2 regions of the Nonomuraea sp. B10E15 genome follow, and region 2 is predicted to be linked to the other one. Evidence: riboswitches for the same ligand, from Rfam matches in the RefSeq annotation. Region 2 holds a riboswitch; the other holds the start of a gene.
What was found. Region 2 has a riboswitch for S-adenosylmethionine ahead of thrC (threonine synthase). Riboswitches for the same ligand answer to the same signal wherever they lie in the genome.

Region 1: linked by a shared signal. The riboswitch ahead of ABGB14_RS34365 (aminotransferase class V-fold PLP-dependent enzyme) and the one ahead of thrC (threonine synthase) in region 2 are both predicted to bind S-adenosylmethionine.

Annotation. Positions count from the first base shown of each region.
Region 1 is NZ_JBDPMB010000016.1:114,801-130,169, reverse strand. Features, by position in the region: gene ftsH (ATP-dependent zinc metalloprotease FtsH) at 1-312, shown strand, start outside; gene folE (GTP cyclohydrolase I FolE) at 309-887, shown strand; gene folP (dihydropteroate synthase) at 997-1,803, shown strand; gene ABGB14_RS34405 (nuclear transport factor 2 family protein) at 1,800-2,246, shown strand; gene folB (dihydroneopterin aldolase) at 2,236-2,598, shown strand; gene folK (2-amino-4-hydroxy-6-hydroxymethyldihydropteridine diphosphokinase) at 2,598-3,101, shown strand; gene ABGB14_RS34390 (DUF3180 domain-containing protein) at 3,098-3,553, shown strand; gene ABGB14_RS34385 (hypothetical protein) at 3,550-3,735, opposite strand; gene ABGB14_RS34380 (acyltransferase) at 3,728-4,858, opposite strand; gene ABGB14_RS34375 (NADH-quinone oxidoreductase subunit D) at 4,855-6,000, opposite strand; gene ABGB14_RS34370 (DoxX family protein) at 6,125-6,793, shown strand; gene ABGB14_RS34365 (aminotransferase class V-fold PLP-dependent enzyme) at 6,795-8,000, opposite strand; SAM riboswitch class IV at 8,129-8,244, opposite strand; gene ABGB14_RS34360 (TerC family protein) at 8,359-9,144, shown strand; gene ABGB14_RS34355 (cytochrome P450) at 9,144-10,337, shown strand; gene ABGB14_RS34350 (SAM-dependent methyltransferase) at 10,321-11,283, opposite strand; gene ABGB14_RS34345 (chaplin family protein) at 11,455-11,682, shown strand; gene ABGB14_RS34340 (DUF2520 domain-containing protein) at 12,069-12,959, shown strand; gene panC (pantoate--beta-alanine ligase) at 13,008-13,844, shown strand; gene ABGB14_RS34330 (L-aspartate oxidase) at 13,928-15,369, shown strand, end outside.
Region 2 is NZ_JBDPMB010000007.1:25,706-41,074, reverse strand. Features, by position in the region: gene ABGB14_RS21460 (AMP-binding protein) at 1-1,277, shown strand, start outside; gene ABGB14_RS21455 (DUF4190 domain-containing protein) at 1,373-1,729, shown strand; gene ABGB14_RS21450 (DNA repair helicase XPB) at 1,878-3,524, shown strand; gene ABGB14_RS21445 (hypothetical protein) at 3,747-4,082, opposite strand; gene ABGB14_RS21440 (AAA family ATPase) at 4,204-6,267, shown strand; gene ABGB14_RS21435 (YbhB/YbcL family Raf kinase inhibitor-like protein) at 6,332-6,862, shown strand; gene ABGB14_RS21430 (hypothetical protein) at 6,915-7,112, opposite strand; gene groL (chaperonin GroEL) at 7,266-8,894, opposite strand; gene ABGB14_RS21420 (cold-shock protein) at 9,250-9,450, opposite strand; gene ABGB14_RS21415 (MoaD/ThiS family protein) at 9,692-9,967, opposite strand; gene thrC (threonine synthase) at 9,992-11,224, opposite strand; SAM riboswitch class I at 11,238-11,379, opposite strand; gene ABGB14_RS21405 (RNA polymerase sigma factor) at 11,459-12,013, opposite strand; gene ABGB14_RS21400 (trehalose-6-phosphate synthase) at 12,192-13,616, shown strand; gene otsB (trehalose-phosphatase) at 13,634-14,404, opposite strand; gene ABGB14_RS21390 (DUF3263 domain-containing protein) at 14,444-14,746, opposite strand; gene ABGB14_RS21385 (SAM-dependent chlorinase/fluorinase) at 14,864-15,369, shown strand, end outside.

The sequences.
Region 1 (15,369 bases), on a different contig from region 2:
TCCACGATCGACGAGGAGGTCCGCAGGATGATCGAGACGGCGCACGACCAGGCTTGGGACATCCTGGTCGAATACCGCGACGTGCTCGACAACCTCGTGCTCGAGCTCATGGAGAAGGAGACCCTCTCCCGCGAGCAGGTGCTCCAGATCTTCGGCCCGGTGGTCATCAGGGAGCACCGCCCGTCCTACGCGGGCTACGGCAAGCGGCTGCCCTCCGACCGCCCGCCGATCCTGACCCCGAAGGAGCAGTCGGCCAACGGCTCGCTCGGCGCGGGCCACCAGGACGCCCTCCCGTCCGGAGACAGTGCGTGACTCAGCACGACATCGACCAGGGGCGGATCGAGAAGGCCGTTCGCGAGATCCTCTACGCCATCGGCGAGGATCCCGACCGCGACGGCCTCCTCGACACGCCCGCCCGGGTCGCTCGCGCCATGGCCGAGCAGTATTCCGGGCTCGGCCAGACGCCTGAAGACGTGCTGACCAAGGTCTTCGACGTCGACCACGACGAGATGGTGCTCGTCAGGGACATCGAGGTCTACTCGACCTGCGAGCACCACCTGGTCCCGTTCCACGGGGTGGCCCACGTGGGCTACATCCCCAACCAGCGCGGCGAGGTGACGGGCCTGTCCAAGCTGGCCCGCCTGGTCGACGTGTTCGCCCGCCGCCCCCAGGTGCAGGAGCGCATGACCTCGCAGATCGCCGACGCGCTCATGCGGGTGCTGGAGCCGCGCGGCGTCATCGTGGTGGTCGAGGCCGAGCATCTGTGCATGACGATGCGGGGGGTGCGCAAGCCCGGCGCCAAGACCGTGACCTCGGCGGTTCGCGGTGACTTCCGCACCAGCGACAAGACCCGATCCGAGGCGATGGCGCTGATCCTGGGCCGCTGACGACTGAACGGGGTACCCACGATGTCATCAGGTGTCCGCAAGCGCCTAGGCTTGGTCCATGACTAGCGTGCCCATGAACGTGCCGGGAGGTGCGGATCGGTGCCTTGTCATGGGCGTGGTCAATGTGACGCCCGATTCGTTCTCCGACGGCGGCCGGTGGTTCGACGAGGACGTCGCGATCCGGCACGGCCTCGACCTGGTCCGTGAGGGCGCCGACATCGTCGACGTGGGCGGCGAGTCCACCCGTCCCGGCGCCGCCAGGGTGTCGCTGCAGGAAGAGCTGGCCCGGGTCGTCCCGGTGATCAGGGCGCTCGACGCGGAGGGCGTGCGGGTCAGCGTCGACACGATGCGAGCGGAGGTCGCGAGGGCCGCGGTCGAGGCGGGCGCACGGCTCGTCAACGACGTGAGCGGCGGGCTGGCCGACCCCGACATGCCCCGCGCGGTCGCCGCGACCGGCGTCCCCTACGTCGTGATGCACTGGCGCGGCCACAGCCACGACATGGACAGCCGTGCCGTCTACGCCGACGTGGTCACCGAGGTGCGCGAGGAGCTGAGCAAGCGGGTCGACCTGGTGCTGGCGGAGGGCGTCACGGAGGAGCAGATCGTGATCGACCCGGGGCTCGGCTTCGCGAAGAACGCCGACCACAACTGGGCGCTGCTGGCAGGCATCCCGAAACTCGCCGAGATGGGTTTCCCGCTGCTGGTGGGGGCGTCGCGCAAACGGTTCCTCGGCCGGCTGCTGGCCGACCCCGACGGCACACCCCGGCCGTTCAGCCGCAGCGACGACGCCACGCTGGCGGTGACCGCGCTGGCCGCCCACGCGGGCGCCTGGTGCGTGCGCGTGCACGAGGTAGGTCCCAATGCCGATGCCGTGCGCGTGGCCGCCGCATGGAAGAGAGCCGGAGCCAACACATGAGCGTCGACACCGCCGCTATCGAGACGGTGAACCAGGAGTTCTACACCGCGATCGAGAACGCCGATCTCGACAAGATGACCGAGATCTGGGCGGAGGACTCCGGTGACGAGCAGGTGAGCTGCGTGCACCCGGGCTGGACCCTGCTGACGGGCCGCTCCGAGGTGCTGCGGTCCTGGGCGTTGATCATGGCCAACACCACCTACATCCAGTTCGTGCTGACCGACGTCAACACGACCGTGCTGGGTGACGTGGCCGTGCTCACCTGCGTCGAGAACATCCTCACCGCGGGTGAGGAGGGTGAGTCCAGCTTCGCCGCGGGCAAGGTGGTGGCCAGCAACGTCTACCTCCGCACCCCGCAGGGATGGCGGTTGTGGATGCACCACGGCTCGCCGGTGCTCCAGAGTGACGACGACGAGGAGGAGGACGGCGAGCTTGAGCGCTGACCGCATCGCTCTCAAGGGTCTGCGGGCCTGGGGGAGACACGGCGTGCTCGCTGCCGAGCGGGAGCTCGGGCAGGAGTTCGTGATCGACGCGACGCTGTTCCTCGACACCGCCCCGGCGGCGGCGGGCGACGACCTCGCCAAGACCGTCCACTATGGCGAGCTGGCCGAGGCCCTGGTCAGGGTTGTGGAGGGGGAGCCGGTCGAGCTGATCGAGACGCTCGCGCAGCGGCTGGCCGACGTGTGCCTGTCCAGCGAGCTGGTGCGCAAGGCCGAGGTGAGCGTGCACAAGCCGGCGGCGCCCATCCCGCTGCCGTTCGACGATGTGGTCGTGACGATCGAGCGGAGCCGCTGATGAAGGCCGTCATCGCCCTGGGCAGCAACCTTGGTCCTCGCTTCCAGACGTTGCAGGGCGCCGTCGACACCCTGTTCGACGCCCCTGGGCTGGAGTTCGTCCAGGCGTCCCCCGTCTACGAGACCGACCCGGTCGGCGGCCCGTCCGGGCAGCGCCCCTACCTCAACGCGATCGTGATCGCCGAGACCACGCTGGAGCCGGCGCGGCTGCTGGAGCGGGCGCTCAACGTCGAGGACGCCTTCGGCAGGGTCCGCGAGGAGCGGTGGGGGCCGCGCACGCTCGACGTCGACCTGATCGTGGTGGGCGAGTCCGTCAGCGACGATCCCGAGCTGACGCTGCCGCATCCGCTCGCTCACGAGCGCGCGTTCGTGCTGGTGCCGTGGTCGAAGGCCGACCCCGAGGCGGTGCTGCCCGGGCGCGGCCGGGTGGCCGACCTGCTGGAGGGGCTCGACCGGCAGGGCGTACGCCTGCGCGAGGATCTCAAACTGCAGAGGCCGGATTGAGGCCCACCCGCCCCGGCCATCTGGTCGGCATCCTCGTCGTCGTCGCGCTGCTCACCTGGGTGGTGATCCGGCCCGTCTACTCCGACCTGCCGCTCATGCCGTGGACCGCGATCCCCACGGTGACGTTGCTGGCCATCGGCGAGGGCTACACCGCGTGGCTGACCAAGGCCCGGATCGGGCGGAAACCCGGCACGAAGCCGGTGGAGCCGATGGCGGTGGCCCGGCTGGCCGCGCTGGCGAAGGCGTCGGCGTATGCGGGGGCGGTGTTCGGGGGGATCTTCGCCGGGTTCGGGCTGCACACCGTGCAACTGCTCGACAGGGAGACGCCGAGGGGCGAGTTCCTCGTCGCCACGGGGTCGTTGGTGTCGTGCGTCGTGCTCGTCTGCGCCGCCCTCTACCTGGAGCACGCCTGCCGCATCCCCAAGGAGCCCGAGGAGCAGAAGCGCGACTAGTGCTCGCCGGGAAGGTCTTCGGTGCTGCGCCGGACGCCTCTGCGGACCCGGTCGTGCCACATCTCCCGGTGCAGGACGCGGAGCGCGCGGCGGATCACGTCGCTCGGCCGCTCACCTTCCCGCAGCGCGGCACGGATGATCCGCTCGTCCTCGGCGGTGGCGTGAAAGCCGATGTCAGCCATGTTCCGAGCCTAGGGAGCGGCCGACGTCCTCGCCCTGCTTTTGACGTACAGGCGTGCGGCGGCGTCGGCCGAAGAGGTAGATGACCGGGGCGGTGCAGACCAGCGGGCCGATGACGGCGATGGGGCGCTCCAGCCACCATTTCAGGTCGGGCGGGATCCGCGTGCCCATGGTGCCGAACCACCACCACGACAACCCCAGCGCGATGGCCATTCCCGTGGTGTGGAAGAGGAACAGCGGCAGCGAGTAGCGGTTGATGAAGTCGTTCACCCGGCGCCAGCCCGGCCGCACGAGCACGCGCTCCATGGACGGCCGCAGCACCTCGACGAGGCCGATCTGGAAGAGAAGGAGGGCCACGATCACGAACGTGGGCGGCGCCATGTTGGACCACTTGTCGCCGGGCACGCCTACCATCGACCCGGGATAGATGCCCGAGTAGACCAGCCCGAACAGGGCGAACAGCCCCGTCCACAGCAGCCCCTTGTCGTAGCGCCGGGGCAGCGCCACGACCCGGTCGTAGAAGAAGCCGGCCTGGTGGGCGAGCCCCCAGACGATGAGCATGTTGAGCCAGCCCGCCGGGTCGACGCCGTAGCTGAAGCGCACCACGTCGATCACCAGGGCCGCGCCGCCGAGCCAGATCAGGGCGAGCACGTCGTAGCGGTTGTGCAGCCAGAGCGCCACCGGCAGCAGCGCGATCAGCACCAGGTAGACGCCGAGGAACCACAGCGGGCTGAGCACCAGCAGCACCACCCGCCACATCCAGTCGACGTCGAACGCCCACGTGACGGTGGCTCCGATGAGGACCCACACGCCGGACAGGAACAGTGCGGGTAAGGCCAGCGCGCGGATGCGCCGCAGGACGAACGAGCCGATGCCGACGCCCTGGGCTCTGGCCCGGTTCCAGGACAGCAGGTGGACGTGACCGCCGACGTAGAAGAACAGCGGCAGCACCTGCAGCAGCCAGGTGAGGATCCACAGGCCGGAGGTGAAGCCCAGCGGGCTGGTGGGCTCGGGGCCGTGCGGCTTCCACTCGAGAATGGTGAACGCCCAGTGCCACACCACCACGACGATCAGGCTCAGGGCGCGCAGCCAGTCGACGTACTTGTCGCGTTCTTGCGTCGTCACTTGTCGATGTCACCCACGACGAAGAACATCGAGCCGAGGATGGCGACCATGTCGGCCACCAGGTGGCCGGGCAACATCTCGCGCAGGACCTGGACGTTGTTGTAGGAGGCTGAGCGCAGCTTGAGCCGCCACGGCGTCTTGTCGCCCTTGGAGACGAGGTAGTAGCCGTTGATGCCGAGCGGGTTCTCGGTCCACGCGTACGTGTGGCCCTCCGGCACCTTGAGCACCTTGGGCAGCCGCTGGTTGATCGGCCCGGGGGGAAGCGCGCGCAGCCGTTCGGCGCAGGCGTCGGCCAGGTCGAGCGAGACCTTGAGCTGTTCGAGCAGGACCTCGAAGCGGGCGTGGCAGTCGCCGGCGCTCCTGGTGACCACCTTGACGGGCAGTTCGGGGTAGGCGAGGTAGGGGTCGTCGCGGCGCAGGTCGAAGTCGACGCCGGAGGCGCGGGCGATGGGGCCGCTGACGCCGTACTGCATGATCTGGTCGTGGGTCAGCACGCCGACGCCCGTGGTGCGGGCCAGGAAGATGTCGTTGTGCAGGATGAGGTTCTCGATGTCGGGCACGCGGCGGCGGGTCTGCTCGACGGCCGCCGACACGCGGTCGAGCCAGCCGAGTGGCAGGTCCTCCTTGAGCCCGCCGACCCGGTTGAACATGTAGTGCATGCGTCCGCCGGAGATCTCCTCCATGACGGCCTGGATGCGCTCGCGCTCGTCGAAGGCGTAGAACAGCGGGGTGATCGCGCCTAGTTCCAGGGGGTAGGAGCCGAGGAACATCAGGTGGTTGAGCACCCGGTTGAGCTCGGCGAGCAGCGTACGCGCCCACACGGCCCGGACGGGCGGCTCCATGCCGAGCAGGCGTTCGGCGGCGAGCACCACGCCCAGCTCGTTGGCGAACCCCGACAGCCAGTCGTGCCGGTTGGCGAGCATGATGATCTGGCGGTAGTCGCGGACCTCGAACAACTTCTCCGCGCCGCGGTGCATGTAGCCGATGATCGGCTCGGCGGTGGCGATGCGCTCGCCGTCGAGCGTCAGCCGGAGCCTGAGCACCCCGTGGGTCGACGGGTGCTGGGGGCCGATGTTGAGGATCATGTCCTCGGTGGCCAGTTCTTTCGCGCCCGCACCGAGTCCGACCACGCGTTCCGTCATACGGCCATGCTGCCACCGTCGTGGGTGTCGATCCAGCGCGGGGTGGACGGTCAAAGCTTGGTATGACCATGCATCCCGAAGTCGGACATGGGGAGGGATACCTGGAATGGGGGGAGAAATAACCATGAAAAGGGTATTGTTCGACGTCGCGGCCCTGATCGCGCGCGTGGTGACAGGCGTGATCTTCCTTGCTCATGGATGGCAGAAGTGGCAGGGCGGCCTCGGCGCCACCGCACAGGGCTTCAGGGAGTCGGGGATCCCGCTGCCCGAGCTGGCCGCCTCCTACGCGACCGTCGTGGAGACCGTCGGCGGCATCTTCCTCATCCTTGGCCTGCTGGTCAGGCCGGTGGCGTTGCTGCTGCTGATCAACATGCTGGGCGCCATCTTCTTCGTGCACTGGGGGCTCACCCCGTTGTCTTCCGACAACGGCTGGGAGCTGCCTGGCGCACTGGGCACGCTGAGCCTGCTGTTCCTCGTGCTGGGCGGCGGCAGGTTCGGCCTGGACGGCATCGTCCGCACGATGTCGCGCAGGCGTGCCGAACGCCGTGCGGCCGAGGTGGAGCTCGCCGCCCGCGCGCCCGCCAGGCCCGGCACGGCCACGACCGGCACGACGACGACCGGTGCGGCCGGGGGGCCGACGACGCCCGAGCCGGCGCAGCAGGAGCCTCCCCAGGTGCCCCGGCAGCCGAGCGCGCCGAAGGACAGCACGCTCAGCGACAAGGACATGCGGGACATCGACGCCCTGGTCGGCGACGAGCCGCCCCCGCGCCGCGGCGAACCGCCGAAAGGCTGACTCAGCGGGAGGTGAGGTCGCGCAGCGCCTCGATCAGCCGGTCCACGTGCTCCTGCGTGGTGCCGATGCCGATCGAGGCGCGCACCGCTGATGCCGTGCCGTCCTCGCAGCCGCCGCCCGAGTGCACGTCCACCAGGTGACGGACGAACGGGTGCGCGCAGAACTTGCCGTCGCGCACCCCGATGCCATATTCGCCGGACAGCACCTCCGCCACCTCGCGGGCCGGGCGTCCGTCGACGGTGAACGACACGATGCCCACGCGCGGGTGGTCCTCCCCCCACAGGGACAGCTCGCGTACGCCCTCGATCGAGGCGAGACCGGCACGCAGCCGGGCGACCAGCCGCTCCTCCTCCCGCACCAGCGGGGTCCACCCGGTGGCGGTGAGCGCGTCGCAGGCCGCGGCCAGCGCGATGGCGCCGAGCACGTTCGGCGTGCCCGCCTCGTGCCGCGGCTCCGGGTCGTCGTGCCACTCGACGGCGCCGGCCACCGACCGGACCGCGCCCCCGCCCCTCAGGTACGGCTCCGCCTCGGCAAGCCAGTCACGCCGCCCGATCAGCACGCCGGCCCCGAAGGGCGCATAGAGCTTGTGCCCGGAGAAGGCCACGTAGTCGAGATCGAGCGCGGTGAGGTTGAGCCGCCGGTGCGGTACGAGTTGCGCGGCGTCCACCAGGATCCTGGCGCCGTGCCGGTGCGCGATGTGGGCCAGCGCGGCGATGGGCCACAGCTCGCCGGTGACGTTGGAGGCGGCGGTGACCACGAGCAGCTTGGGCCCGTCGATCGCGGCCAGCGCGTCGTCGGCGGCGCGCACGGCCTGGCCGGGGAGGGCGGGCGGCGCCAGCCGTACGGACCGGGGCCAGGGGAGGAGGGAGGCGTGGTGTTCGGTGTCGAAGACCACGGTGGTCGTGCCCTCGGGCAGGCAGCGGGCGAGCAGGTTGGTGGCGTCGGTGGTGTTGCGGGTGAAGATCACGGCGTCGTCCGGCCGGGCGCCGGCGAACGCGCTGACCGTGTGACGGGCCTGCTCGTAGCGGGCGGTGGTGAGCTGGGAGGCGTAGCCCGCGCCGCGGTGGACGCTGGAGTAGGCCGGGAGCGCGGCGGCGACGGCCGCGCTGACCGGCGCGAGACAAGGGGCGCTGGCGGCGTAGTCGAGGTTGGCGTAGCTCACCAGCCTGCCGCCCTTGACCGGGACCTTGAGGTCGGCGCCGAGCACGGCGGGGACGCGCGGTTCCTCGGTGGTGGCGGGAGCCTCGTCCGCCCGGACGTGAGCGGACTTGAAGATCGTCAGCGTGGACACGGCAATCCTCCTCGGGGTCGTCGGACCCCTGGAGCAGCCAGCGGAGCCCGCGCTTGCCCGCCACACCTCGTGACGGACCAGGTCTTCACCCGGGGCACCCCGCCGCGGACGCGAGGGTTGCCGGCCAGCTAGCCGGGGCTTGTCGCTGGCACTCATGACCTACGTCAAGGACTATAACCCGTACCAGGGCATGGATCGCAAGCGGGCGAACTTATGGGACAGCTGAGTCGTTGCTACCGGGAGACCCGCCGTCACATGCCTTGGAGGTGCGTAAATGCTGGAATGGGTGGCTGACCCGCAAATCTGGATCGGTTTTCTCACCCTCGTCGCCCTGGAGATCGTGCTGGGGATCGACAACATCATTTTCATCTCCATCCTGGCGGGCAAGCTGCCCCCGGAGCAGCGTGACCGGGCCCGCGTGCTCGGCCTGGCCGCGGCGCTGATCAGCCGCCTGCTCCTGCTGCTCGGGCTGTCGTGGGTGGTACGCCTGACCGATCCGCTGTTCGCGGTCTTCGGCCACGACATCTCGGGACGCGATCTGATCTTGCTCCTGGGCGGCCTGTTCCTGCTGGCCAAGAGCGTCACGGAGATCGGCCACAGCATGGAGGGGCCGCACGGCAAGGACGGCAGGAAGGCCGCGGCGGCCTCCTTCACGTCCGTCATCGTGCAGATCATGGTGCTCGACGTCGTCTTCTCGCTCGACTCCGTGATCACGGCCGTCGGCATGGTCGACGAGCTCGGCGTGATGGTCGCGGCGGTCGTGGTGGCGGTGCTGGTGATGTTGTTCGCCTCCGGGCCGATCAGCAGGTTCGTCGACCGGCATCCGACCATCAAGATGCTGGCGCTGGCGTTCCTCGTGCTGATCGGGGTGATGCTCGTCGCCGAGGGGCTCGGCCAGCACATCCCCAAGGGCTACATCTACTTCGCGATGGCGTTCTCGGTGATCGTGGAGCTGCTGAACATCCGCATGCGCGGCAGGCACGCCAGGCAGCGGGCGTTGGAGGAGGAGACGGAAGAGGGCACTCCCGCGACGGAGGATCCGGCTTCTAAGATGAAATGATGCGCTTTGATCCCTGGAATCCGGATTTCGTGGCTCACCCGTACGGCGTCTACGAAGAGCTGCGGCGCGAGGCCCCGATCAGCTACTTCGAACCGACGAACCAGTGGCTGATCTCGCGCCACGCGGACGTCAACGCGCTGCTCAGAGACCGCCGCCTGGGCCGGTCCTACCTGCACGTGGCCACGCACGAGGAGTTCGGCAGGCCGCCGGAGCCGGAGTTCCAGGAGCCGTTCTGGCGGGTGATCAGGGCAGGCATGCTCGACGTGGAGCCGCCGGTGCACACGAGGCTGCGCCGGCTGGTCTCCAAGGCGTTCACGCCGCGCATGGTCGAGTCGCTGCGCCCCCGCGTGCGCGCCATCGCCCGGGAGCTGGTGGACACGTACGTCGCCAAGGGCGGCGGCGACCTGATCGCCGAGGTCGCCGAGCCGCTGCCGGTCACCGTGATCGCCGAGATGCTCGGCATCCCCGACCAGGACCGCCACCTGCTGCGCCCGTGGTCGGCCGGCATCTGCGGCATGTACGAGCTCAACCCCGCCCCCGACGCCCAGCACGCCGCGGTCCGAGCGGCGGAGGAGTTCGCCGGCTACCTCAGGGCCCTGGCCGCCGAGCGCCGGCCGCGCCCCGGCGACGATCTGATCAGCGCGCTCACCCAGATCGCCGAGCTGACCGAGGACGAGCTGGTCGGCACGTGCGTCCTGCTGCTCAACGCCGGTCACGAGGCCACCGTGAACGTGACGGGCAACGGCTGGTGGTCGCTGTTCAGAAACCCCGCCGAGCTCGTACGGCTGCGCGGGGACCCCTCGCTGCTGCCCACGGCCGTGGAGGAGCTGATGCGCTGGGACACGCCGCTGCAGATGTTCGAGCGCTGGGTGCTGGAGGACATCGAGGTGCACGGCGTGGAGATCCCGCGTGGCGCGGAGGTGGCGTTGTTGTTCGGGTCGGCCAATCGGGACCAGACGGTGTTCGACGACCCTGACAGGCTCGACGTCGGCCGTGCCGACAACCCGCACATATCCTTCGGCGCCGGGATCCACTTCTGCCTGGGAGCGCCGCTGGCCAGGATCGAGCTCATGGAGTCGTTCGGGGCGCTCCTGGACCGCGCGGCCACGCTGGAGCTGCGGCAGGAGCCGGAGTGGAAGCCGGGCTACGTCATCCGCGGCCTGCGGTCCCTGGAGCTCACCGCGACTGGCTGAGCCAGCCGAAGCCGCCGAGACCCGACGGGTCGATCAGCTCGCCCTCCTCGGAGGCTCTGGCCAGGGCGCGCAGGTAGCCGCGCGGATCGGCGTGGGCCAGGTCGGCGGGGGGCCTGGCGCCGGTGATGCCGAGGGCCTTGAGGGCGTCACGCTGTGTGGACAAGGTTGTGGATATCGCCCCGGCTCCGCGGCCGGCCTCCGCGCACGCGTCGAGCGCGACATGCGCCGTGATGTCGCAGGTGCCGTCGGGGACGGGGGTCACGACCGCGCCGTCGCGGTATCCGGTCAGGGTCCCACAGGGCGGACGGTTATCCACAGGATGTGCGTAATCGATGGCGATCGCTCTGCCTTTGACGAGGCGGTCCAGGACCGACGCCCAGGCCCTGTCGCGGGGGCAGCCGATCTCCGCGCGAGCCCCCACCCGGAGCAACGGCCACCATCGTTCGAGCCATTCGCGGTCGGCCGGCGCGGGCGGGCCGCCGAGCCGTTCCTCGCCGGTGCGGACGTCGACCATGAGCAGCCGCGGGCCCTGGGGGGTCTGCTCCACCACGTCGAGCGGGATGTTGTCGAGCCATTCGTTGGCGATGGCCAGCCCGGTGACGGCGGCGGGCAGGTCGGGGCGCCAGCGGATCCGTTCGGGCACGCCCTCTGGCCGGGGGCAGAGGTCGACGGCGGTGATGCGCAGCCGGTCGCGCAGGCCTGGCTCGGCGGCGGCCAGGACCTGGGTGACCAGGGTGCCCTCGCCCGCGCCGATGTCGACCAGATCGAGCACGCCGGGGGAGCCGAGCTCGGCGTCCACCTCGGCGAGCAGCGCCAGCACCGCGTCGGCGAACGCGGGGGAGGCGCTGACCGAGGTGCGGAAGTGGCCCGAAGGGCGTTCGCGGAGGTAGAAGCCCCCCTCGCCGTAGAGCGCGCGCTCCGTCGCGGCGCGCCAGGTGAGCCACATGTCTGGACTATCTCATGACTTTCGCCGGGCACGGTGCGTTATGGAAAGACTACTGAGTGTCCTTGGCTTGGGGTACGGTTGACGCATTGTCACCGAGAGGCCACTTTCCGTTCTCTTGGTCGAGCACGTCCTGCGGCCCTCAAGGCGGCCGCGCAATCGAGAGGAGCCCTCATGCTGAAGAAGGCCATGGTCGTCGCCGGAGCCGTCGCGATGTTGTCCCTCGCCGCCCCCGCGCACGCCGACATCACCAGTGGCGCAGGCGGCATCGCCTCGGGCAACCAGCTGCACCTGCCCATCGCCATCCCGGTCAACGTCTGCGGCAACGCGGTGGCCGTGATCGGCGGGGCCCTCGCCGGCTGCAAGGGCGGCGCCTTCGCCCACGTGCCCAGCCACCACTGAGTGAGGCGAGCCCGGGCCGGCGCAGGCCGGCCCGGGTCCGTCCGGGTCGGTCAGTCGGCGGTCGGCCGGCCCGGTGCACCTCCAAGGGATTCGCATCTTTCGCGGGCGTCGGGTCCAGGTGACTCGGCGCCCGCTGCCATGCGATGAACCCCTCTCCTCATCTCTTCCGACAGGGGGTGCGTTTTTTGTATGCCCTTGTCGCTTTTGTCGTTAACTCAACGCGCGGCAAAGGCACGGTCACATGCTCGGCTCCAGGAGGCCGTTACCCTGGTCGGCAACGCCATCACGAAGAAGAGGCCCGCATCAGCGAGCTGCCGTCCCTGGTCGAGACCCGTGAGCGGCAGTGCGCAGCGGCTTTCTCGTTCGCAGTCGACAGGGGTGAGGTCATGGACGCGGGTGATCGCCCGGCACGGCTGACCGTCGGCGTGCTCGGAGCGGGCAAGGTCGGCTCTGCCCTCGGCGCCGCGCTGGCGCAGGCGGGTCACCGGGTGGTGGCCGCCAGCGGGGTGTCCGACAATTCGCAACGGTGGGCCGCCGACCGGCTCGGCGTCACGCCGGTCCGGCCCGACGAGGTCGTGGCCGCGGCCCAGCTGATCCTGCTCACCGTGCCGGACGACGCGCTGCCCGACCTGGTCAACGGGCTGGCGTCCACGGGGGCCGACCTGCACGGCAAGCTGCTGGCGCACACCAGCGGGGCGTACGGGCTGTCGGTGCTCGACCCGGCGGCCGAGGCCGGCGCCCTGCCGCTCGCGCTGCACCCGGTGATGACGTTCACCGGCCGCGACGACGACCTCAACAAGCTCACCGGCATCTCCTACGGCGTGACCGCGCCCGACGTGCTGCGTCCCATCGCCGAGGCCCTGGTGATCGAGATGGGCGGAGAGCCGGTCTGGATCGCCGACGCCGACCGCCCGCTCTACCACGCGGCGCTGGCGGGAGCGGCCAACCACATGGTCACGCTCATCGCCGAGTCGTCCGACCTGCTCGTACGCATCGGCGTCGACCACCCCGGCCGGATGCTGGGGCCGCTGCTCGGCGCCGCGCTCGACAACGTGCTGCGGCTCGGCATCGCCGGGCTCACCGGCCCCGTGGTGCGCGGCGACGCCGGCACCGTGCGCAAGCACGTCGACGCGCTGATCCTGGCCGCTCCCGAGGCGGCCGACGCCTACATCGCGCTGGCCAGGCTCACGGCCGACCGGGCGCTCGCCGCGGGCCTGCTCAAACCCGAGGAGGCGGAGCGGCTCCTCGACGCGCTGGGGGGCAATATATGGACTTGACGCGCCACGAGGGCGCCGTCGCCTGGAGGAGTGGCACGAAGGGGCATGATGGAGCTGATCGTCGCCAGAAACCGGGAAGACCTGGTCAAGGCGCGTGGTGGTGGCGAGGTGGCCCTGGTGCCGACCATGGGCGCGTTGCACGAGGGGCACAAGGCGCTGATCAGGCAGGCGCGCGCTCGTGCCGATCATGTCGTGGTCAGCATCTTCGTCAATCCTCTGCAATTTGCTCCTAATGAGGATTTTTCGCGTTATCCCCGTACATTCGAGGCGGATCTCGACGCGTGCCGGGCCGAGGGGGTCGACGTCGTCTTCCATCCGGCCGTCGAGGACATGTACGCGCCCGACCGCCAGGTGAGCGTCTCCGCCGGCCGGATGGGCGAGCTCGTCGAGGGCGCGGCGCGGCCCGGTCACTTCGACGGGGTGCTCACCGTGGTGCTCAAGCTGTTCAACGTGGTCCAGCCCGACCGGGCGGTGTTCGGGCAGAAGGACGCCCAGCAACTCGCCCTCATCCGCCGCATGGTCGCCGATCTCGACCTGCCGATCGAGATCCTCGACGTGCCCACCGTGCGCGAGCCCGACGGCCTGGCCCTGTCCAGCCGCAACCGGTTCCTGTCCGACGACGACCGGCGGGTGGCGCTGGCGCTCTCGCGAGCGCTGCGGGCCGGCGCGGCCGAGCTCACGCCGTCCAGGATCCGCGCGGCGGCGCGGGAGGTGCTCGACACGGCGGGGCCCGGCCTTGACGTCGACTACCTGGTCCTCGTCGACCCGGCCACCTTCGCCGAGGTGGACGACTCGTACGAAGGCATGGCCGTGCTCGCGGTGGCCGCCAGGGTCGGGGCGACGCGTCTGATCGACAACGTCAGCGTGACGTTGACCCGCGCCTGAGCCTGCGGGCACCCCGGGGCGAGGCCATCAGGAGCGAGGGGTTATCGTCATAATGACGAGATCGCCCAAGCGAGGAGACCCCCATGAGTGCACCGGCGATTCCCCTGCGTCTGACCGCCCCCGCGCCAGGCTGGACCGTCGAGGCCGACGTGGTCGTCGTGGGGTCGGGCATCGCGGGCCTGACCGCGGCCCTGCGCTACGCCGAGCTGGAGCCGGCGGCCAAGGTCCTGGTCGTGACCAAGGACGTGCTGTCGGCCGGCTCGACCCGGTGGGCCCAGGGCGGCATCGCGGCCGTGCTCCACCCGCAGGACACCCCCGACCAGCACCTGAGCGACACATTGCTCGCCGGGGTGGGGTTGTGCGACGTGGCGGCCGTGCGCACGCTGGTGACGGAGGGGCCGGGCGCGTTGCGGCGGCTCATGGCCCGCGGCGCGCGGTTCGACCGGACCTCCGGCGGCGAGCTCCAGCTCACCAGGGAGGGCGGCCACCGCCGGCGCCGGATCGTGCACGCGGGCGGCGACGCCACCGGCGCGGAGGTGCAGCGGGCGCTCGTCGAGGCGGTCCGCGCGGGAACGATCGAGGTGATCGAGCACGCCCTGGTGCTCGACCTGCTCAAGGACGCCGAGGGGCGGGCCAGGGGCGTGACGCTGCACGTCATGGGCGAGGGCGCGCGTGACGGGGTGGGCGCGGTGCGCGCCAGAGCCGTGGTGCTGGCCACGGGCGGCATGGGCCAGGTCTACGCCGCCACGACCAACCCCGCCGTATCCACCGGCGACGGGGTGGCGCTGGCGCTGCGGGCCGGGGCCGTGGTGCGCGACCTCGAGTTCGTGCAGTTCCACCCGACCGTCCTGTGGCTCGGCCCCGCATCGACCGGGCAGCAGCCGCTGATCTCCGAGGCGGTCAGGGGCGAGGGCGCGTTCCTGGTCGACCACGAGGGCGAACGGTTCATGCGCGGCGAGCATGACCTGGCCGACCTTGCGCCGCGCGACGTCGTGGCCAAGGCGATCATGCGGAGGATTCGCGAGACCGGGCACGAACACGTCTACCTCGACGGCCGCCACTTCGGCCGCGACACGTGGCAGGCCCGCTTCCCCACGATCTACGCCGTCTGCCGCGAGCACGGCATCGACCCGGCCGCCGAGCTGATCCCCGTCGCTCCGGCCGCCCACTACGCCAGCGGCGGTGTCCGTACGGACCTGCGCGGGCGCACCTCCATCGAAGGTTTGTACGCGTGCGGCGAGGTGGCCTGCACGGGCGTGCACGGCGCGAACCGGCTCGCCTCCAACTCCCTGCTCGAAGGCCTCGTCTTCGCCGAGCGCATCGCCGAGGACATCCACCGCGTACGCCCCGAGCCGGGAGAGCCGGTGGACGGGGAGGCGGCGTCCGGGCTGGTGGACCCGCGGACGCGCCCCAGAATTCAGGGCCACATGAGCATGGGGGCGAGCGTCCTGCGCAGCCGCGAGTCCCTGCTCCTCACGGCGAAGGCGCTGCGGGACGCCCGCTGGACACCCGTCGCGGTGCCCGC
Region 2 (15,369 bases):
CGCTGCTCTACCAGGCGTTGTGGGCGGCGGGCGCGGTGGTGACGCCGGTGGTGTTCCTGGTGGGGCCCGCGGAGCTGCGGCACATCCTGCTCGACAGCGGCGCCCGCGCGATCGTCACCTCGCCCGAGCTGGAGGAGACCGTACGCGCCGCCGCCGTCGACATCCCGACCTTCGTGGACACGGCCGAGCTGGAGCGGGCCTCCGAACACGGGCTCGTGCGGAGGGACCCCGGCGACCTGGCCGCGCTCATGTACACCGGCGGCACCACGGGCAAGGCCAAGGGCGTCATGCTGAGCCACCAGGGCCTCTGGCAGGTCGCCAGGGCCGCCTACGAGCTGTCCCGCCAGGAGGGCAAGAACCGCGCGCTGGTTCCCATACCTCTGTCCCACGCGTACGGGCTGATCACCTCGGTCGCCTCGATGCACGCCACGGAGCCGCAGCAGGCGGTGCTGATGCGCTGGTTCGAGCCGAAGGCGTTCCTGTCGCTGGCCGCCGAGCAGCGCGTCCAGTACGGCACCGTCGTCCCGTCCATGATCCAGATGCTCCTCGCCGAACCGCTGGAGTTGCATCCGCTGCCCGACCTCGCCTTCCTCACGTGCGGCGCGGCCCCGCTCGGCAGGGAGACGCTGGCGGAGTTCGAGCGCAGGATGCCGGGCGTGCAGATCCTTGAGGGCTACGGGCTGACCGAGACCAGCGCAGTGACGACCTTCAACCCGCCGGACCGGCGCAGGGTCGGCAGCGTAGGCCTGCCGCTCCCCGGCTACACGATCGCCATCCGCGACAGCGAGGGCGAGGCCACGGAGCCCGGGGACATCGGTGAGATCTGCGTCTCCGGCGAGTCGCTGATGCTCGGCTACTGGGGCGAGCACGAGCCCGACCCCGAGGGCACGGCGCTGGCCGGCGGCGAGCTGCGTACGGGCGACATCGGCTGCGTGGACGACGACGGCTACCTCTACATCGTCGACAGGAAGAAGGACCTGATCATCCGCGGTGGCTTCAACGTGTTCCCCCGCGACGTGGAGGACGCGCTCAACCGGCACCCCGACGTGGTGATGTCGGGCGTCGTCGGCCGTCCCGACCCGCGCGTCGGCGAGGAGGTCGTCGCGTTCGTGCAGCTCAGGCCGGGTGCTGAGGCCGGGGCCGAGGAGCTGATCGGGTGGGCCCGCGACCGGGTCGGCAGGGTGAGGTATCCGCGGGAAGTGAGGTTCGCCGACTCGATCCCGGTCACGAGCGTGCTCAAGCTCGACCGCAAGGCGCTGCGCGCGCTGCTCGGCTGAGGAGCCGCCCGGCACGTCACGGCCCGACCGAGTACGCTCACTCGGTCAGCCGCGCCTCAATTCCGTGATAAGTGTTGACCTGTCTGGAGGTGACCATGAGCCAGCAAGACCCATCGGGCTATCCGTACCAGCCGTACGGCGCGCCCTACGGCGACCAGCCGCCCCCGCAGTATGGCTACGGCTACGGCTATCCGCCGCCTCCGCGCGACGAAGGTCCGCTCGCCAACGCGATCGTCTCGCTCGTGCTCAACCTCCTCGCGCTCGTCTCCTGCTGCAACGTCCTGGGCCTGCCGGGCGCGATCCTCGCGGGACTGGCGCTGAGCAAGGCGCGCAACGAGCCGCAGACCGCCCGCACGATGGTGATCTGGAGCTGGGTCCTGTTCGGGGTGGGCTTCGTGCTGGGCGTCGGCACGTTCCTCTTCCTGGGCCTCAACGGCTACTTCGACGACTGACGGAGCTCAGCGGGTCTCCACGAGACCACCTCCGAAGGGCGGCAGGACTAATCCTGACGCCCTGGATGTTGCACACTGGAGCGGCCGAGCCGGGATCAGGAGACGATGGTCCTGCAGGGCCCCGCCCCAACCCCACGGAGACAAGCCAGTGAGCGATGGACCGCTGATCGTCCAATCGGACAAGACGCTGCTGCTCGAGGTCGACCACGAGCGGGCCGACGCGTGCCGCAAGGCGATCGCGCCGTTCGCCGAGCTCGAGCGCGCCCCCGAACACGTGCACACCTACCGCGTCACCCCGCTGGCGCTGTGGAACGCCCGCGCGGCCGGGCACGACGCCGAGCAGGTCATCGACGCGCTGATCAGCTTCAGCCGCTACCCGGTGCCGCACGCCCTGCTGGTCGACGTCGCCGAGACCATGGCGCGCTACGGCCGCCTGCGGCTGGAGAAGGACCCCGCCAACGGCCTGGTGCTGACCTCCACCGACCGGGCCGTGCTGGAGGAGGTGCTGCGCTCCAAGAAGATCCAGCCGATGCTGGGCGAGCGGCTCGGCCCCGACTCCGTGATCGTGCACCCGAGCGACCGGGGCAACGTCAAGCAGGCCCTGCTCAAGCTCGGCTGGCCCGCCGAAGACCTGGCCGGCTACGTCGACGGGGAGCAGCACCCGATCACGCTGAAGCAGGACGACTGGAAGCTGCGCCCCTACCAGCAGGAGGCGGCCGACGCCTTCTGGCACGGCGGCTCCGGCGTGGTCGTGCTGCCGTGCGGCGCGGGCAAGACGCTCGTCGGCGCGGCCGCCATGGCGCACGCCCAGGCCACCACGCTGATCCTGGTGACGAACACGGTCTCCGCCCACCAGTGGAAGACCGAGCTGCTCAAGCGCACGTCGCTGACCGAGGACGAGATCGGCGAATACTCCGGCACGAAGAAGGAGATCCGCCCGGTCACCATCGCCACCTACCAGGTGATGACCACCAGGCGGAAGGGCGTCTACAGCCATCTGGAGCTGTTCGACGCCCGCGACTGGGGCCTGATCGTCTACGACGAGGTGCACCTGCTGCCCGCCCCGATCTTCCGGATGACCGCCGACCTTCAGGCCCGCAGGCGGGTCGGGCTGACCGCGACGCTGGTGCGCGAGGACGGCCGCGAGGGCGACGTGTTCTCGCTGATCGGCCCCAAGCGTTACGACGCGCCGTGGAAGGAGATGGAGAACCAGGGCTGGATCGCGCCGGCCGACTGCGTCGAGGTGCGGGTCACGCTCACCGACGACGAGCGGCTGGCGTACGCGATGGCCGAGTCGGAGGAGCGCTACCGGTTCTGCGCGACCACGCCGTCCAAGACGCAGGTGACCGAGGCGCTGGTCCGCCGCCACCTGGGCGAGCAGGTGCTGGTCATCGGCCAGTACATCGACCAGCTCGACGAGCTCGGCGAGCACCTCAACGCGCCGGTCATCAAGGGCGAGACCCGGGTCAAGGAACGCGAGCGCCTCTACCAGGCCTTCCGCGACAAGGAGATCCAGGTCCTGGTGGTGTCGAAGGTGGCCAACTTCTCCATCGACCTGCCCGAGGCGGCCATCGCGATCCAGGTGTCGGGGACGTTCGGCTCGCGCCAGGAGGAGGCGCAGCGGCTCGGACGCGTGCTGCGGCCCAAGGCCGACGGCGGTGGCGCCCGGTTCTACACGGTGGTCAGCCGCGACACGGTCGACCAGGAGTTCGCGGCGCACCGGCAGCGGTTCCTCGCCGAGCAGGGGTACGCGTACCAGATCATCGACGCCGACGACGTGCTCGGCGGCGTGTGACGGCGATCCCGGCGGTCATGCCCAGCCGCTCGCCCGAGCGGCCGGGCATCAGCGTGGCTTCACGTCCACGAGACTCCGCGGGTCGAAGACAATCGAACCACCCCCCTCACCTGCGTACTATCACGCCGCCTGCGACATACCCCCATGATCCGACAAACCCACCTGATATGCCCGAATATTTCGGTATTCCGAGCTTGATCCCTTGTGGGCTGATCTGCCCCTCTATCTGACCAGCAGACCGCCGACGAAGAGCACCGCCCCCGCGACGATCCAGAGCAGCACGCCGGCGCCCATCAGGTGGCCGAACGTACGCGGATCGTGCCGCGACCACGGCAGCAGCCAGGCCGCCACCGTGCAGCACGCGGCGACCACCGCGAACACCCCCGACAGCGTGGCGACCGTGCCGAGACGCTGCGAACACGTCGCCATCGACTCGCCACCGGCGCAGAACGCCTGCAGCCCCCACCCCGCGAACACCGAGAGTCCCCACAACGCCGCCAGGAGGAAGCTCGCGACCGTGGGAATGATCGGCGAGAAGCGGAGCCGGACCCGCACCACCCCCTATGCGTACCCAGGCCGCCGGAGCTAAATGCTTTGGAAGCCCGCAATCGTGGCGACTAAACTGGCGGATTCGCTGCCTGTAACCACCTCCGTCGTTCAACCAGGGAGGCGCTTCCGCATGCCCGCACACCAACTGGCCCCCGACATACCCACCGACGTGCTCGCCGCCGAGCAGGCCCATCTGGCCGAGTCCAGAGCCGCGCTCAAAGCCATGCGCGCCCACGCCCAGTCCCTCTCGTCCGACGCGGCCGGCGACTGGGTGTCGCAGCAGATCCTCCAGTCGCTGCTCGACCAGCGGGTGGCCGCGCTCGCCGACCATCCCGACACCCCGCTGTTCTTCGGCCGCCTCGACCGCGCGGAGCGGAAGAGCCCGCGGCAAGAGAGCGACGGGCCGGGAGATCGCGACCATGAGCACGAGGGAGAGAGCGACGACCTTCCCGGCACGATCTACGTCGGGCGCCGCCACGTGCACGACGGCCACAGCAGGCCGCTGGTCATCGACTGGCGCGCGCCGGTGTCCCGCGCGTTCTACCAGGCCAGTCCCGCCGACCCCATGGGGATCGCGCGCCGGCGCCGCTTCGGCTACCACGGCGGGGCGCTGACGGCGTTCGAGGACGAGCCGCTCGGCGAAGGCGTCGAGATCGGCCCGTCCAGGATCCTCACCGAGGAGATCGAACGCCCCCGCACCGGCCCGATGCGTGACATCGTCGCCACGATCCAGCCCGACCAGGACGAGATCGTCCGCTCCACCCTGGCCCAGACGGTGTGCGTGCAGGGCGCCCCCGGCACCGGGAAGACCGCCGTCGGCCTGCACCGCGCCGCCTATCTGCTGTTCACCCACCGCGAGCGGCTGGCCAGGTCGGGCGTGATGATCGTCGGGCCCAACCGGGCCTTCCTGTCCTACATCTCCTCTGTGCTGCCCGCGCTCGGCGAGGTCAAGGTCGACCAGACCACGGTGGCCGGCCTGCTCGGCGAACACGCCGCGCCCGAGGACCCGATGGTGGCCGCGGTGAAGGGCGACGCCAGGATGGCGGCGGTGCTCGACCGCGCGCTCTGGCTGCACATCGTGAAACCGGAGGAGGGCCTCGTCTACACCAAGGGCGCCTACCGGCACCGGGTGGCCGACTACGAAGTACGCGAGATCGTGGCCTCCCTGCGCGGCACCACGCGCTACAACCCCGGCCGGGCGGCGCTGGCGCAGCGGCTGGCCCACATGGTCCTCGTACGCATGGAGCAGCGCGGCGAGTCGCCCGACGACCGGGTGCAGGACGCGGTGGCCCGGTCGAAACCGGTGAAACAACTGGTGGAAGCGGTCTGGCCCAAACTGACGCCCGAACAGGTCCTTCACCGCTTGCTGTCAGATCCGGAATTCCTAGCGCGAGCCGCTAAATCAGATTTGTCGCCTGAAGAGCAGGAAACGCTCCTGTGGCGCAAGCCGTACCGGAGCTGGAAGTCCGCCAAATGGTCGGCCGCCGACGCCGCGCTCCTCGACGAGCTCCGCGACCTGATGGAACGCACGCCGTCGCTGGGCCACCTCGTGGTCGACGAGGCCCAGGACCTGTCCGAGATGCAGCTGCGCGCCCTCGGCCGCCGCTGCCGCAACGGCTCGGCCACCGTGCTCGGCGACCTCGCCCAGGGCACCACGCCATGGTCGACGCGTTCGTGGGAGTCGGTGCTCGGCCACCTGGGCCAGCGGGAGGGCGAGGTCACGGAGCTGACGCTCGGCTTCCGCGTGCCGAGGGAGGTTCTCGACTACGCAGCCCGCCTGCTCCCCTCGATCGCCCCGGGCCTCGCCGCCCCGCAGTCGCTGCGGCCCGGCGCCGGGTCGCTCACCGTCCGCGAGGGCGGCTCGGTCGCGCAGGCCGCCGAGGAGGCCCTGGCCAGGGACGGCTCGATCGGCGTCATCGCCCCTGACGCGATGGTCGACGCGGTCTCCGAGGCCCTCGCCGGCCTCCCCCACGCCGTTCTCGGCCCCGACTCGACCGAAGAGCACCGCCTGCTCATCGTGCCCGCGACCCTCGCCAAGGGCCTGGAGTACGACCACGTCGTCGTCGTGGAGCCCGCCGACATCGTCGCGGCCGAGCCGCGCGGCCTGGCCAGGCTCTACGTGGTCCTCACCCGGGCGGTGACCTCGCTGACGGTCCTGCACGACAAGGCGCTGCCGCCACAGCTGGCGGGCTGACGGGCGTCCGGCACGGCCGCTTCTAGGATGGCTGGGCAAGGAGCTCTCAACCTAGGAGGATGCCGTGCCAGCACCCCTTCCCCATGAACACCTGCCGTCGGTCCCCGCGCTCGTGGTGGAGAGCGACGACCTCCAGGACGGCGAGCGGCTCAACGACCTGCACGTCTTCAACGACTGGGGCATGACCGGCCAGAACCTCTCGCCCCAGCTGCGCTGGTCCGGCGCTCCCGCCGGGACCCGCTCCTACGCCGTCACCTGCTTCGACCCCGATGCCCCCACAGGCAGCGGCTTCTGGCACTGGGTGCTCTTCGACCTCCCCGCCTCGGTCACCGAGCTGCCGACGGGCGCGGGCACGGCCCCGGAGTTCAAGGGTCTGCCCGCGGGCGCGGTGCACGCCCGCAACGACTACGGCACCAGGGACTACGGCGGCGCCGCCCCGCCTCCTGGCGACCCGCACCGCTACGTCTTCACGGTCCACGCGCTGGGGGTCGACTCGCTCGGCCTGGACAGCGGCACCAGCCCGGCGGTGGTGGGCTTCAACATCACCGCCAACACCCTGGCCCGCGGCCACCTCATCCCCCACTACGGGGTCTGACGACGGGAAAGGCGCCCCACCGCACGCTGGTGGGGCGCCTTTCGCGTGGGCGCTAGTCGCAGCTCTCGGCCAGCGACCCCACGTTGCCGAGCAGCGGCACCCAGGCTTGCAGCGTGCACAGCGGCCCGCTCCGGGTCACGGTCTGGGTGAAGACGACAGGATTGTCGGCATGCGCGGGAACGGCGGTGAGGGTCACGGCGGCGAGGCCGAGAACGGCCACGCCCAGCATGCGCTTGCTGCGGGAGAACACTTGTCTGCTCCTTCGATGAGGTGATGCGTGGGGACAACCCTTTCTCACTCCACGTAGCAGTTCAATTGCGAAACGTAATGGCAGTTAAACAAAAGCAAGAGCGGCCCGGAAAAACCGGGCCGCTCTTTTGGGACGCGCCTCGCGAAATAGGACCTAGAAGTCCATGTCGCCGCCGCCGGGCATGCCGGCGGGAGCGGCCGGGGTCTTCTCCGGCTTCTCGGCGATGACGGCCTCGGTGGTGAGGAAGAGCGCCGCGATGGAGGCGGCGTTCTGCAGCGCCGAGCGCGTCACCTTGGCCGGGTCGAGAATGCCGACCTCGAACATGTTGACGTATTCGCCCGACGCGGCGTTGAGGCCCTCACCCGGGGTGAGGTTGCGCACGCGCTCGACCACGACGCCGCCCTCGAGGCCGGCGTTGACCGCGATCTGCTTCAGCGGCTCCTCCAGAGCCTTCTTCACGATCGCCGCACCGGTGGCCTCGTCGCCGTTGAGCTCGAGCTTGTCGAACGCCTTGGCGCCGGCCTGCAGCAGCGCCACGCCACCACCCGGGACGATGCCCTCCTCGACGGCCGCCTTCGCGTTGCGGACGGCGTCTTCGATGCGGTGCTTGCGCTCCTTGAGCTCGACCTCGGTCGCCGCGCCCGCCTTGATGACGGCCACGCCGCCGGCCAGCTTGGCCAGCCGCTCCTGGAGCTTCTCGCGGTCGTAGTCGGAGTCGGTGCGCTCGATCTCGGCGCGGATCTCGTTGACCCGGCCGGAGATCTGCTCGGCGTCACCGGCGCCGTCGACGATCGTCGTCTCGTCCTTGGTCACGACCACCTTGCGGGCACGGCCCAGCAGGTCGAGGGTGGCGGTCTCGAGCTTGAGGCCGACCTCCTCGGCGATGACCTGACCACCGGTCAGGATCGCGATGTCGTTGAGCATGGCCTTGCGGCGGTCGCCGAAGCCCGGGGCCTTGACGGCCACGGAGCGGAACAGGCCGCGGATCTTGTTGACCACCAGGGTCGCCAGGGCCTCGCCCTCGACGTCCTCGGCGATGATCAGCAGCGGCTTGCCCGACTGCACAACCTTGTCGAGCAGCGGCAGCAGGTCCTTGTTGGCGGAGACCTTGCCGTTGACGATCAGGATGTACGGGTCTTCGAGCACGGCCTCCATGCGGTCGGAGTCGGTGACGAAGTACATCGACGTCATGCCCTTGTCGAAGCGCATGCCCTCGGTGAGCTCGAGCTCGAGACCGAAGGTGTTGCTCTCCTCGACGGTGATGACGCCTTCCTTGCCGACCTTGTCCATCGCCTCGGCGATGAGCGCGCCGATCTCGGGGTCGGCGGCGGAGATGGAGGCGGTCGAAGCGATCTGCTCCTTGGTCTCCACGTCCTTGGCCAGCTTGGAGAGCTCCTCGCTGACCCGCTCGACGGCCGCCTCGATGCCCTTCTTCAGAGCCATCGGGTTGGCGCCGGCGGCCACGTTGCGCAGGCCCTCACGCACCAGCGCCTGGGCGAGCACGGTGGCGGTCGTGGTGCCGTCGCCGGCTACGTCGTCCGTCTTCTTGGCGACTTCCTTGACCAGCTCCGCGCCGATCTTCTCCCACGGGTCCTCGAGCTCGATCTCCTTGGCGATGGACACACCGTCGTTGGTGATCGTGGGAGCGCCCCACTTCTTCTCCAGCACGACGTTGCGCCCCTTGGGGCCCAGGGTCACCTTGACGGCGTCGGCGAGCTGGTTCATACCGCGCTCGAGACCGCGCCGGGCGTCCTCGTCAAACGCGATCATCTTGGCTGCCATAAGGCTAGACCTCCCAGATGCAGGGTGGCTTGTCGTGGACCGAGCCGACGCCCGCGACGGCATGGGTCAGCATCTCCGTTCGGCAGACCCCATCGTCTCGATCCGGTGTTGGCACTCTACTGCATAGAGTGCCAACGAACTGTTTAGCACTCTACCTTGCCGAGTGCAAGCGAACTCACCCGTGGCCGGCGCTCCCCCCCAGGTCAGTCGTCTGTCCGGCGAGCCGCCCCGTGGGCGCACCGCTGGCCGCGGTTCGCGCACGCGGCTCGCCGTACCAGGATCGACGAAAGGAAGGTGACGGTTCGCCCGGACTGCGCTGCCGCGCGATCCCGCCGGTGCATACCAGTGCGGTGAATCAGACCGTCCTGACGGACTCCGCCTGCGGCCCCTTCTGGCCCTGCGTGATCTCGAACTCGACACGCTGTCCCTGTTCGAGAGAGCGGTACCCGTCCATCATGATCGCTGAGTAATGGACGAATACATCCTTACCACCGTCTACCGCGATGAAGCCGTAGCCCTTGTCCGCGTTGAACCACTTGACGGTGCCCTGCGCCACTTCCGACTCCTCTTACTGGGCTCCCAGACCTCGCCCATTCCTTCGCGAGACCCGTAATCGCCTGACTTAACGGAAAATCAGCCAGGCGATCGCCCTCGACCATACCTGTGGCACGGGGTTTGGCAACAGAGTCAATCCGCAGACTGCGCATTTCCTCTCATCGACGGTTCAACGTTGAATTGCCGGGAAAAGAAGAAGGCGCCCACAAGGGGCGCCTTCGCCGAAGTGTGATCTGCCGCACTCAACCGCCGGCGACGGCGGGGATGATGGAGATCTGGGTGCCCTCCGGGGCCGGAGTGTCCAGCCCTTGGGCGAATCGGACGTCCTCTTCCCCCACATAAACGTTGACAAAACGCCGAATCTTGCCCGATTCATCCAGAATTCTCGCGCCGATACCCGGGTAGTCAGAGTCCAGCTTGGCCAGCACGTCACGAAGAGTCGCACCCTCGCCACTGACCTCCGCGTTGCCCCCGGTGTAGGTGCGCAGAATGGTGGGAATCCGCACAGAAACGCTCATGGTTTAACTCGCCTTTCCTGGTTGTCAGACAGTCGCGCGGAACGCGTCGAGGGAGGGCTTGATCACGGCCGTGGGCCTGGCGTCGCCGCTGATCGCGTCGAGCGTCTTGAGGCCGTCGCCGGTGTTCAGCACCACGGTCTCGGCCTCCGGGTCGAGTTGCCCGGTCTCGGTGAGCTTCTTCAGCACGCCCACGGTCACGCCGCCCGCGGTCTCGGCGAAGATGCCCTCCGTCGAGGCCAGGAGCTTGATGGCGGCCACGATCTCGGCGTCCGTGACGTCCTCGACGCCCCCTCCGGTCCGCCGCGCGATGTCCAGCACGTACGGCCCGTCAGCGGGGTTTCCGATGGCCAGCGACTTGGCGATGGTGTCGGGCCTGACCGGCTGCACGACGTCGTGCCCCGCCTTGTAGGCGGTCGACACCGGCGAGCACCCGGCCGCCTGCGCCCCGAAGATCTTGTAGGGCGTGTCCTCGACCAGCCCCAGCGCCACCAGCTCCTTGAAGCCCTTGTCGATCTTCGTGAGCTGCGAGCCCGAGGCGATGGGGATGATGATCTGCTCGGGCAGCCGCCACCCGAGCTGCTCGGCGATCTCGTACGCGAGCGTCTTGGAGCCCTCGGCGTAGTAAGGGCGCAGGTTGATGTTGGTGAACCCCCACTTGTCACCGAGCGGGTCGCCGATCAGCTCGGAGCAGAACCTGTTGACGTCGTCGTAGGTGCCCTCGATGCCGACCAGCCGGCCGCCGAACACCCGGGCCATGGCGATCTTGGCCTGTTCGAGGTTGGCCGGGATGAACACGCACGCCTCCAGCCCGGCCCGCGCCGCGGCGGCCGTCACCGCGCCCGCGAGGTTGCCCGTGGAGGAGCAGGAGAGCGTGTGGAAGCCGAAGTTGCGGGCCGCCTCGACGGCCATGGCGACCACGCGGTCCTTGAAGGAGTGGGTGGGGTTGCCCGAGTCGTCCTTGACGTGGAGGGATCTGATGCCGAGCGCCCGCCCGAGATTGCCGGCCCTGACCAGCTTGGTCCACCCGGGGTTCATGTTGGGCTTGTCGGCGACGTCGGCCGGCACGGGCAGCAGCGAGCGGTAGCGCCAGATGTTGGCGGGACCCGACTCGATGGCCGCGCGGGTCACCTCGCCGAACTCGTAGGCCGCTTCGAGCGGCCCGAAACACTCCTGGCAGGCGAAGCTCGGACCGAGCGGGTAACGCGCGCCGCACTCGCGGCAGGACAGACCGACGGCGGGACCGAAATCGAGCGACATGAAGCGAGGCCTTCCCTCATCTTCGTCTGCGGCCACCTTGACCACAGACCGGAATTGGCACCTTGTCCCGGTCGGCCTCGCCAGGTCGCGAGTCACAAGCCGGGAGGGTTGCCGGGGCTTCGCAGGGCCGGTCCCTCCACCCCTCTGGATGAGCAATATTCAGTTGTCGACTCGGACTCTACCCGCCCACGTGGCGGAAACGTCCTCCCGTCTCAAATAATGGGACGAGAGGTCTCAGCGATAGTCGTCTCCCAGCACGCCCTGCACGTATTTGCGCGCCTGGTGGATGCGCGACTTCGCGGTGCCGAGCGGGATGCCGAGCTGGTCGGCCACCTCGTTGTAGTCGAGCTGGACGATGTCGCGCAGAACCAGCGCCTGCGCCAGATCCGGCTTGTCGGCCTCCAGCGCCTCCATGGCGTCGAGCAGGTCGAGCCGCGAGCCCGCGATCACGCTGACGCGCCGCACGTCGGGCTTCTGCATGGGCAGCTCGTCCGAGCTCTGCTCGGCCGCCCGTCGTTTGAGCGACCGGTACGTCGTGCGCGCGCAGTTGGCCGTCACGATGTGCAGCCAGGTGCTGAACCTGGCCCGCCCCTCGAAGCGCCCGATGTTGCGCGCCACGGCCAGCAGGGTGTCCTGGGAGGCCTCCTCGGCGTCCTGGTGGTAGGGCAGGATGCGGGCGCAGTGACGCATCACATCGGGCTCGATCCGCCGCAGCAGCTCGCCAAGAGCACGGTGGTCTCCTGCCGCGGCGGAGCGGGCGAGTTCCTCGGTTAGCTCATCAAGCGCCATAGCTGGGATCCTATGGTCGTAGGGAGCCTTGTTGGCATCCTTCCTTTTCCGATGGGCCGATCACCACGATGATCAGTGTGGTTCCGTCTACGCCGACACGCCAGTCGGAAGGAGTCTCCTTGAGGTCTCACGCCAGCTCACCGCCCTGCGCGCGGCCCGCTCGGCAGGAGCGGTCGCCGTGAACAACGTCCTGGTGGCCTCCAACCGCGGCCCCGTCTCCTTCACCGTCTCCGACGACGGCGAGCTGACCCTGCGGCGCGGCGGCGGCGGGCTGGTGTCGGGATTGTCCGGCGTGGCCAAGGGCGATGGCGTCCTGTGGGTCTGCGCGGCGCTGTCCGACGGCGACCGCAGCGCCGTGCGCCTGGCCCCCGGCGGCCGCATCGACCAGGCCGGCTACGACACCGGCCCGCTGCGCATGCTCGACATCCCGCCCGCCACCTTCCACCGCGCCTACAACGCCGTGGCCAACTCCACGCTGTGGTTCGTCAACCACCTGCTCTACGACATCCCCAACGCGCCGCTCTTCGGCACCAAGTTCGGGCGCGAGTGGGAGTCCTACCGCGACTACAACGGCGCGTTCGCGCTGGCGCTGGCCGAGGAGGCCGGCCACGAGGCCAGGGTGATGGTGCAGGACTACCACCTGACCCTGACCCCGGCGATGCTCCGCGCCGAGCGGCCGGACCTGCGCATCGCCCACTTCAGCCACACGCCGTGGGCGCCGCCCGAATACTTCTCCCTGCTGCCCGACGAGGTCGCGCGAGAGGTCCTGGAAGGCATTCTGGGGGCCGATCACGCCGGATTCCTCACCGGCAGGTGGGCGCAGGCGTTCATGGACTGCTGCGAGGCGCTGCTGGGCGCGGAGGCCGACCGCGTCGGGCGCAGCGTCACCCACGACGGCAGGACGACCCGCATCGGCGTGCACAGCCTCGGCGTGGACGGCGCCGCTCTCTGGGAGCGGGCCTGTGAGCCCGACGTCGAGTCCCACATGACCGCGCTGAGGGAGCAGGTGGGCGACCGCAAGCTGATCGTCCGCATCGACCGCACCGAGCTGTCGAAGAACATCGTGCGCGGCCTGGTGGCCTACGGCGAGTTCCTCGGCGCCCACCCCGAGTGGCACGGCCGGGTCGTGCACCTGGCCTTCGCCTACCCGAGCCGGCACGACCTGCCCGAATATCGCGAATACACCGCGTCGGTGCAGCGCTGCGCCCAGCAGATCGAGGACGAGTACGCCACGGAGGACTGGGACCCGCTGATCCTCAACGTCAACGACGACTATCCGCGCTCGCTCGCCGCGTACCGGATGGCCGACGTGCTGCTGGTCAACCCGATTCGCGACGGCATGAACCTGGTGGCCAAGGAGGGCCCGGTGCTGTCGCCGCGCTGCGCGCTGGTGTTGTCGCGGGAGGCGGGCGCGGCGGCCGAGCTGGGGCCCCACGCGCTCCTGGTCAACCCGTACGACGTCAGCGGCACCGCCGCAGCGCTGCACGACGCGCTCGTCATGCCCGAGGACGAGCGGCGGACGCGCCGCGACAAGCTGCACGCGGCGGCCACCGCCCTGCCGCCGCAGAAGTGGCTGGAGGCCCAGCTCGACGCCCTCGCCTGAGGGGTGCCGGAGCGCGGTCAGGAACGGCTGAACGCGGACGCCAGCTCGCCGAGCAGCGCCACCACTCCCTCGGGGCCGTCCACCACGATGTCGGCCCGCTCGGCCAGCGCGGTCACCTCGGCCGAGCCGCTGCACACGGTCACGCCGGGCAGGTTGGAGGCGTCGACGGCGTCGTAGGCGGCCAGGTCGCCGAGGTCGTCGCCGGCGAACAGGACGGATCTCGCTGCCCGCTCGGCCAGGAACAGGCTGAGCGCCTGGCCCTTGTCCATGCCCGGCGGCCGCAGTTCCAGGACGTAGCGGCCGGGCTCGATCACCAGGCCGTGCTTCTCGGCCAGCTTGGCCAGCGGCTCGCGCAGCTTGGCGAGGGTGCCGTCGGGGTCGGGGCTGCGCCGGGTGTGCACGGCCACGGCCCGGCCCTTGTCCTCGACGGTCACGCCCTCGACGCCCAGCGAGTCGAGCAGCAGCGGCAGTTCGGCCTCGCTGCGCGGCACGCCGGCGGGGGGCGGGGGTGCGGAGACGCGCCCGTGCTCCCAGCGCTCGAACCCGTAGTGTCCGAGCACGACCAGCCCCGGCACGTCGGCCAGCCCTGGCCCCAGCTCCAGCACGGTGGCCGGGGGCCTGCCGGTCACGATGACCACTGCGAGGACGTGGGCGCCCAGCTCGGCGAGAACCTCGGGGGCCTTCGGGTGGATCACGGCCTCGGCGGGATCGGGCACGATCGGCGACAGGGTGCCGTCGAAGTCGAGCCCGATCACGGCGCCTGCCGGATCGCTCAAGATCGCTTCCATTCCAGGGATGTTCCTCACGCGGCTGCCGTACCCAGCCGGTCAGGGGCGCATGCCAAGCCTTCTGGCGGCCCGGTCACGCTGACGGGTGGAGCGTAACCTGCGCAGCCTCTTGACCAGCATGGGGTCCTGCTCGAGCGCCTCCGGCCTGTCGATCAGCTCGCCGAGCAGCTGGTAGTAGCGCGTGGCGGAGAACCCGAAGGTCTCCTTGATGGCCTGCTCCTTCGCGCCCGCGTGGCGCCACCACTGGCGCTCGAAGGCGAGGAGCTCCTGATCGCGTTGTGAGAGTGATTGCCGGCGGGACGGCTCCTGGGCAGCATTGTCACCGCTGAGCGGTGCTCCCATGGTGTCCTCCTCGGAAGGGGCGTGTGACGTTCACGTCGCACGCACGCGGCCCGTGGCCATCGTAATGTGCGGGGCGCTGCTGTTCATGGCGGTTGGACAGACGTACAGTCACCAAATGTGACCTCAGTAATCACGCTGCTCACGGACTATGGGCTCGAAGACGGCTATGTGGCGGCCTGCCATGGAGTGATCGCCGGGATCGCCCCCGAGGCCAGGGTGATCGACGTGTGCCACCTGATCCCCGCGGGGGACGTACGACGCGGCGCGGCCGTGCTCGCCCAGACCATCCCCTACCTTCCCGCGGGCGTCCACATCGCCGCGGTCGATCCGGGGGCGGGCGCGTCCAGGCGCGCGGTGGCCGTGGAGGCGGGCGGCCGGGTGTTCATCGGGCCCGACAACGGGCTGCTGTCGTGGGCCGTGCGCGCCGGCGGCGGCGCGCAGGCGGCCCACGAGATCAGCGACGAGCGGCACTTCCTGCGGCCGGTCTCGCCCACGTTTCCCGGGCGTGACGTGTTCGCGCCGGTGGCCGCGCGGTTGTGCGGCGGGCTGAGCCCGGCGGAGCTGGGGCCGGAGATCCCGGTCGGCAGGCTGGTCTCGCTGCCGGAGCCGACCTCCCAGTTGCG